DNA from 2 places in the Streptomyces sp. NPDC001732 genome. Region 2 is predicted to be linked to the other one. Evidence: predicted binding sites of a transcription regulator. Region 2 holds the regulator's gene; the other holds the start of a gene.
What was found. Region 2 encodes HspR, which represses chaperone genes until heat shock. Its sites were predicted from a motif close to TTGAGNNNNNNNNNCTCAA; they were not measured.
Positions count from the first base shown of each region.

Region 1 (3,404 bases), on a different contig from region 2:
AGGCCGAACGCCTGGAGGCGGCGCGGGAGGAGTTGCCGGAAGCGGTGCTCACCGACCGGTGGGAGGACCTGCTGGACCTCCCCCTGGACGGGGTCGTCCTGGCCAACGACTTCGACGCGCACGCGCCGCTGGCCATCGCGTTCCTGGAGCGGGGCGTGCATGTGCTCTCCGAGTGCGCGGCCTGCGTGGACGAGGAAGAGGGCCGGCGGCTGATCGAGGCGGCGGAGCGGTCCACCGCCACCTACTCCTTCGCCGAGAACTACGTCCTCCACCCGCACGTCCGGCTGCTCCGGCAGGCGATCGGGGCCGGGGAGCTGGGCCGGGTCGACCTGATCGAGGCCGACTACCTGCACGGCATGTCGCCGCAGGACGTCGACGCGCTGATCGGTGATCCCGGCAGCTGGCGCGGCCGCATCTCCGCCACGGCGTACTGCACGCACACCGTCTCGCCGGTGCTGGCCCTCACGGACGCCTGGCCGGTGGAGGTGTCCGCGTTCCGGGCGCACGAGGCGGACCCGGTCCGGGCCGTCGTCATGACCGTTCGGCTGTCCACCGGCGCGCTGGCCGTGACCCGCCACGGCTTTCTCCAGGGCGAGCCCGACAGTCACTGGAGCTGGCTGTCCGTCCGTGGCACCCGGGCGCTGGCCGAGTCGGTGCGCGCGTCGGGCGAGCGGTCCTGGTCCGTCCGCGTCCGGGCGGAGGGCTGGACCCGGGATGACGGCGTCGCGCACGAGGAGGAGCGGGTCGCGCCGCCCCTCACCCTGGACGGGCGGCCGGTGGAACGGCGGGCCGAGGGCACGGTGCGCGTCCTCCAGGGATTCCGGGCCACGGTGGAGCGCGGGGAGCCGCCGCTGGTCCCGGTGCGGCCCGCGGTGGCTGCGTCGCTGGTCGGCGTGGCCGGTGCGGAGTCGCTGAGGAACGGTTCGCGCCCGGTACCGGTGCCGGACTTCTCCCCGGCCGCCGCGGAGTGACGGAGCCGGGGTGCGCACCCGTCCGGTGCCACGCAGGCGACCGGGCGCCGGACGGGCGCGTCCCCTGTCAGTCCAGCCGGATGAGCATGGCGTCCCCGGCGTCTGCCGCTGCCCGGAAGAACGGAACCAGTGCCTGGTAGTGGCTGGTCACGTAGTCGAGCGGCTCGCCGCGCTCCCAGACGACGGCGGGGTAGATCTCGGCCTCGGCGAGCTCTGCCGGACGAACACCCTCGACGAGGGCCTCGTGAGGTGCGTCGGCGAGCGTCTCCGCTGCGAGGCGTACGCGCTCCGGGGTGAGGTAGCGGGGTGGCTCATGGCCCCAGCCCTCGGCTCCGGGGACCTCTTTCTCGCCGTGCGCGATGCCGACGGGGAAGTCGATGCGACGCAGCAGGAAGTCGAGTGCGTGCCATGTTTTGTCGATGTCGTGGCAACGCGCCTCGGATGCCGCGGGCCCCGTGTCCGGTTCCCTCTCGATCAGCCCGACGACGAACTCCCGGGCCCACTCGGGGTCACGGATCGCGCGATCCAGTTCGGCGGGGGTCAGGCGGGCGTACTCCCCGATCATGCTCATGGCCGGATGTTAGGCAGGTGCTGACGGCGGGGCCGGCGCGGGCCGGCCTGTGCGCCGGGCACAGCCCCACGGCCGTCCGGCCCCACCCGTCGACGCAGGACCATGCCCGTCGACGCAGGCCATACCGACTGATGCAAGGCCATGTGCAGCCCGAATCGGCCTGCGCGAGGTCCACCGGTTCTGGACAGCGACCGAGTGATCGCTCACAGCGAACACCCCCTGGGGAACAATGGGCGGCTCAGAAGCATTGAGCCTTCATAGCTCAACTTGACTGCCGAAGGGGAGATCATGGCTACCGATTCCAACGCTGGCGCTCCGCTCGCCCTTCCCGTGCTGCCGCTCGACGACGAGGTCGTGCTGCCCGGGATGGTGGTGCCTCTGGACCTGTCCGACACCGATGTGCGCGCCGCGGTGGAGGCCGCGCAGGCCGCGGCCCGTGACGGCGGCGGCAAGCCCGAGGTGCTCCTGGTGCCGCGGATCGACGGCACCTACACCGGCACCGGCGTGATCGGCACCGTCGAGCAGGTCGGACGGCTTTCGGACGGGGATCCGGGCGCACTCATCCGCGGCCGGGGCCGGGTGCGGATCGGGGCCGGGACCAGCGGGCCGGGCGGAGCGCTGTGGGTGGAGGGGACCCGGGTCGACGCGGTCGTTCCCGAGCCGCTCCCCGGCGCCGCCGCCGAGCTGGTCAAGGAGTACAAGGCGCTCGCCACCAGCTGGCTGAAGAAGCGCGGCGCCTGGCAGGTCGTGGACCGGGTCCAGCAGATCGAGGACATCTCCGCACTCGCCGACAATTCCGGTTACTCGCCCTTCCTCACCACCGCCCAGAAGGTGCAGCTCCTGGAGACCACGGACCCGGTCGCCCGGCTGAAGCTCGCCATCCAGTGGCTCGGCGAACACCTCGCCGAGCAGGACGTGGCCGAGTCCATCGCCAAGGACGTCCAGGAGGGCGTCGACAAGCAGCAGCGCGAATTCCTGCTGCGCCGCCAGCTCGACGCCGTGCGCAAGGAACTCGCCGAGCTCAACGGCGACCCGGAGGACGAGTCCGACGACTACCGGGCGCGCGTCGAGGCCGCCGACCTTCCCGAGCACGTCCGCGAGGCCGCGCTCAAGGAGGTCGAGAAGCTGGAGCGCTCCTCCGACCAGAGCCCCGAGGGCTCCTGGATCAGGACCTGGCTCGACACCGTCCTCGAACTGCCGTGGACCGAGCGGACCGAGGACGCCTACGACATCCGGGGCGCCCAGCAGGTGCTCGACGCCGAGCACGCGGGTCTGCAGGACGTGAAGGAACGCATCACCGAGTACCTGGCCGTGCGCAAGCGGCGCGCCGACCGCGGCCTCGGCGTCGTCGGCGGCCGGCGCGGCGGTGCCGTGCTGGCGCTGGTGGGGCCTCCGGGCGTGGGCAAGACCTCGCTCGGCGAGTCCGTCGCGCACGCCATGGGCCGCAAGTTCGTCCGCGTCGCCCTCGGCGGTGTGCGCGACGAGGCGGAGATCCGGGGCCACCGGCGCACGTACGTCGGCGCCCTGCCGGGACGGATCGTCCGGGCGATCAAGGAGGCCGGTTCGATGAACCCGGTCGTCCTGCTCGACGAGATCGACAAGGTCGGCTCCGACTTCCGGGGCGACCCGGCCGCCGCCCTCCTCGAAGTCCTCGACCCGGCGCAGAACCACACCTTCCGCGACCACTACCTGGAGGTCGAACTCGACCTCAGCGACGTGGTCTTCCTCGCCACCGCCAATGTGCTCGAAGCCATCCCGGAAGCCCTGCTCGACCGCATGGAGCTGGTCAGGCTCGACGGCTACACCGAGGACGAGAAGGTCGTCATCGCCCGGGACCACCTGCTCCCGCGCCAGCTGGAGCG
Region 1 is NZ_JBSFFY010000048.1:10,901-14,304, reverse strand. Features, by position in the region: gene ACWCXX_RS30830 (Gfo/Idh/MocA family protein) at 1-971, shown strand, start outside; gene ACWCXX_RS30825 (YfbM family protein) at 1,039-1,542, opposite strand; gene lon (endopeptidase La) at 1,831-3,404, shown strand, end outside.
Region 1: a site for HspR is predicted at 1,790-1,808, ahead of lon (endopeptidase La). Genes of this name have one in related genera too.

Region 2 (3,404 bases):
CGTCTTCACGTGCAACAACGATGGGGTCGCCGAACAGAGTGACCATCAACGAGTCGCCACGGCGGGGAAGGGCGGTGACGAGATCGATGAAATGCCAGCCTGATCGGTAGGCCGTAGCCATCTCACGCCGGAAGGTCCGGTCGTCCGGCGGGATGGTCATGCGCTCGGTTGGGTCGGTGCGGGGCCCCAGCTGATCTCGTCGGACGCGACCGAGGTCCCGGAGAACCAGCTGATCTCGCCGGGAGAGTTGCCGGCCTCGATGCTCCAGCTGATCTCGCCCGTTCCGGCGCCCGCTTCGGTACTCCAGCTGATCTCGCCGCCGGCCTGCGCGGCCCCCGAGCCCCAGCTGATCTCATCGCTTCCCAGTACGCCGAAGCCCAGGGCCGCGACGAATGAGACGGCAAGCGCCGAGCGAAGCAATCGCTTATACATAGTCGGCTTCGTCCTCACTTGTGGATTCTTCTCCCCCGCACCTAAGACGATGTCTCACCTGGGCACACGAACACCACTGGGTCGATGCATCATGTTCCTGCATGTACAGGAACCTGGGGGGTGGAGATATGACCACGAGCAACACAAAAGGGGCACATCCTCACGGGATCACCGAACTGTGCGAAGACGGGGGGCGCCTCTACGCCAGTGCGCTGCGCTCCGGCCGGATATCGCGCGCCGAGGTGGCCACCGCCCCCTGCCTGATGGACTTCGCCCTGCTGCATCCCGACCCGGACGACGCCGAGTGGCTCCGCCCCGTACCTCCGTCCGCGGCACTGGCGCAGCGGCTGAATCCCATAGAACGCGAGATCCAGGAACGCAGGCGCCTGTCCCTGGAGTTGGCCGAATCGTTCGAACCTTTCATGGACATCAGCGCCCAGGATCCCCCCATTACCCACGCGATCACGGTCCTGGAGGGCAGCAACCGGATCAACGCGGCGCTCGATCTCGCCACCGCCGAGTGCCGTATCGAGGTGCTCACCGTCCAGCCGGGCGGCGACCGGGGCGAGGACCGCCTCCGGGAGGGCCTGGAACGCGCCCTGCTGGTGGTCGACCGAGGGGTGAGCATGCGCACCCTCTACCAGCACACCGTCCGGCACAGTCAGGGCACGCGGGCCTACGCAGAACGGCTGGCCGAGGGCAAGGTCGAGATCCGGACCCTGGAGGAGCTGATCTCCCGCCTGATCGTCTTCGACCGGGCGGTAGCGTTCATTCCGGCCAGCGACGACGACCAGGTCGCCCTCGAACTGCGCCACCCCGGGCTCGTCGAGTACCTGATCAAGGTCTTCGAACAGCTCTGGAACCGCGCCTCCCCCCTCCTGGAGGAGCTCCCGTACACCCCGGCCCCCCAGGGCATCAGCGGCGTCCAGCGCTCCATCGCCCAGCTCCTCGTGGAGGGCCACGTGGACGACTCCATCGCCCGCCGCCTCGGCATGAACGTCCGCACCTGCCGGGCGCACGTGGCCAAGCTGTCCGCGGTGCTGGGCAGCAACAGCAGGGCCCAACTCGGCTATCTGATCGCCCGCTCGGGAATCCTGGAAGAAGAAGGCCAGGGCTGAAATCCCGGAAGAAGAGGGCCAGGGCTGAGGACGGGGCCGAAGAGGCCGCGGACGGCCCCGCAGCCGCCGCACGGCGAAGGGGCGGGGGACGAACCGTGGTTCGTCCCCCGCCCCTTCGCCCGTCGGACCGGGCGGCCCCGGTGTCCCGGCGCCGCCCGGTCCTCCGGTTCAGTCCTTGTGGCGCTTCGGCCGCCAGACCACCAGCGCACTGGCCTGCTGCACGTCCTGGTACGGCACCAGGTCGCGCCGGTACGAGGCGTGCACCTGGGCCTCGCGCTGCTGCATCGCCGCCGCCGCGCCGTCCACGGCCGCCGAGAGCTCGGCGACGCGCTGCTGGAGCGCGGCGACCTGGTTCTCCAGCTCGATGATGCGCTTGATGCCCGCGAGGTTGATGCCCTCGTTCTGCGACAACTGCTGTACGGTACGCAGCAGTTCGATGTCGCGGGCCGAGTAGCGCCTGCCGCGCCCGGCCGTGCGGTCCGGCGAGACCAGGCCGAGACGGTCGTACTGGCGCAGTGTCTGCGGATGGAGACCCGAGAGCTGGGCCGCGATCGAGATCACGTACACCGGTGTCTCATCGGTCAGTTCGTACGGATTGCGTCGTCGGCCGTCCACCTCAAGCTCCCTTCGCCGCCTGGAACAGTTCCGCCCGCGGGTCGTGGCCCGCGGTCGCCTTGCGATAGGCCTCCAGCGCGTCCCTGGCCTCGTCGCCGAGCTCCTTGGGGACCGCCACCTCGACGGTGACCAGCAGGTCGCCCCGGGTGCCGTCCTTGCGCACGGCGCCCTTGCCCCGGGCGCGCATCGTGCGTCCGTTGGGCGTGCCGGCCGGCAGCTTCAGCGTGACCGGGGGCCCGCCGAGCGTGGGCACCTTCACCTCGCCGCCGAGCGCCGCCTCCGTGAAGTCGACGGGCACGGTGACCGTGAGGTTGTCGTCCCTGCGGCCGAAGACCGGATGGGCGTCGACGTGCACGACGACGTACAGGTCACCGGCCGGGCCGCCGCGCTCGCCCGGTCCGCCCTTGCCGCGCAACCGGATCCGCTGGCCGTCCGAGACGCCCGCCGGAATCCTGACCTGCATGGTCCTGGAGGACTTCGCCCGCCCGCTGCCCTTGCAGACGTCGCAGGGGTCCTGGGCGATCAGACCCCGGCCCTTGCAGTCCACGCAGGGGTCGGTGAGCGAGAAGCCGCCGCCGGTGCCGCGCGACACCTGACCGGTGCCGAGACAGGTCTGGCAGACCCTGGGGGTGCCGTTCTTGTCGCCGGTGCCCGAACACGCCTTGCAGGGTGCCTGGCTGGACATCCGCAGCGGGACCGTGGCCCCCTCGACCGCCTCGATGAAGCTGAGCGTCACCTCGGACTCGATGTCCTGGCCGCGCCGCGGCTGGACCCTCGTCCCCGTACCGCCCCGGTTGAACAGGCCGCCGAAGACATCGCCCAGACCGCCGCCGCCGAACCCGCCCTGGCCCCCGCCCTGAGCGCCCCCGAAGAGGTCGCCCAGGTCGAAGTTGAAGTTGCCCCCGGCACCCCCCGGACCGGCCCTGAAGCCGCCGTTGCCGAAGAGGGTGCGCGCCTCGTCGTACTCCTTGCGCTTCTTGGGGTCGCCGAGGACGTCGTTCGCCTCGGAGATCTCCTTGAAGCGCTCCTCCGCCCTGTCGTCGCCCTTGTTGGCGTCGGGGTGGAACTCGCGGGCGAGCTTCCGGTACGCCTTCTTGATCTCGGCGTCGGTGGCGTCCTTGGGGACGCCGAGGACCTTGTAGTAGTCCTTCTCGACGAAGTCCTTCGTGCTCATCGACGTCCCTCCTTCCGGACGATCGGCCGTGCGGCCGGCCCGGGGGCCTTCCGCACGGCCGGGCG
Region 2 is NZ_JBSFFY010000123.1:1,162-4,565, reverse strand. Features, by position in the region: gene ACWCXX_RS39710 ((2Fe-2S)-binding protein) at 1-160, opposite strand, end outside; gene ACWCXX_RS39705 (5'-nucleotidase) at 157-432, opposite strand; gene ACWCXX_RS39700 (helix-turn-helix transcriptional regulator) at 561-1,550, shown strand; gene ACWCXX_RS39695 (heat shock protein transcriptional repressor HspR) at 1,719-2,165, opposite strand; gene dnaJ (molecular chaperone DnaJ) at 2,167-3,339, opposite strand.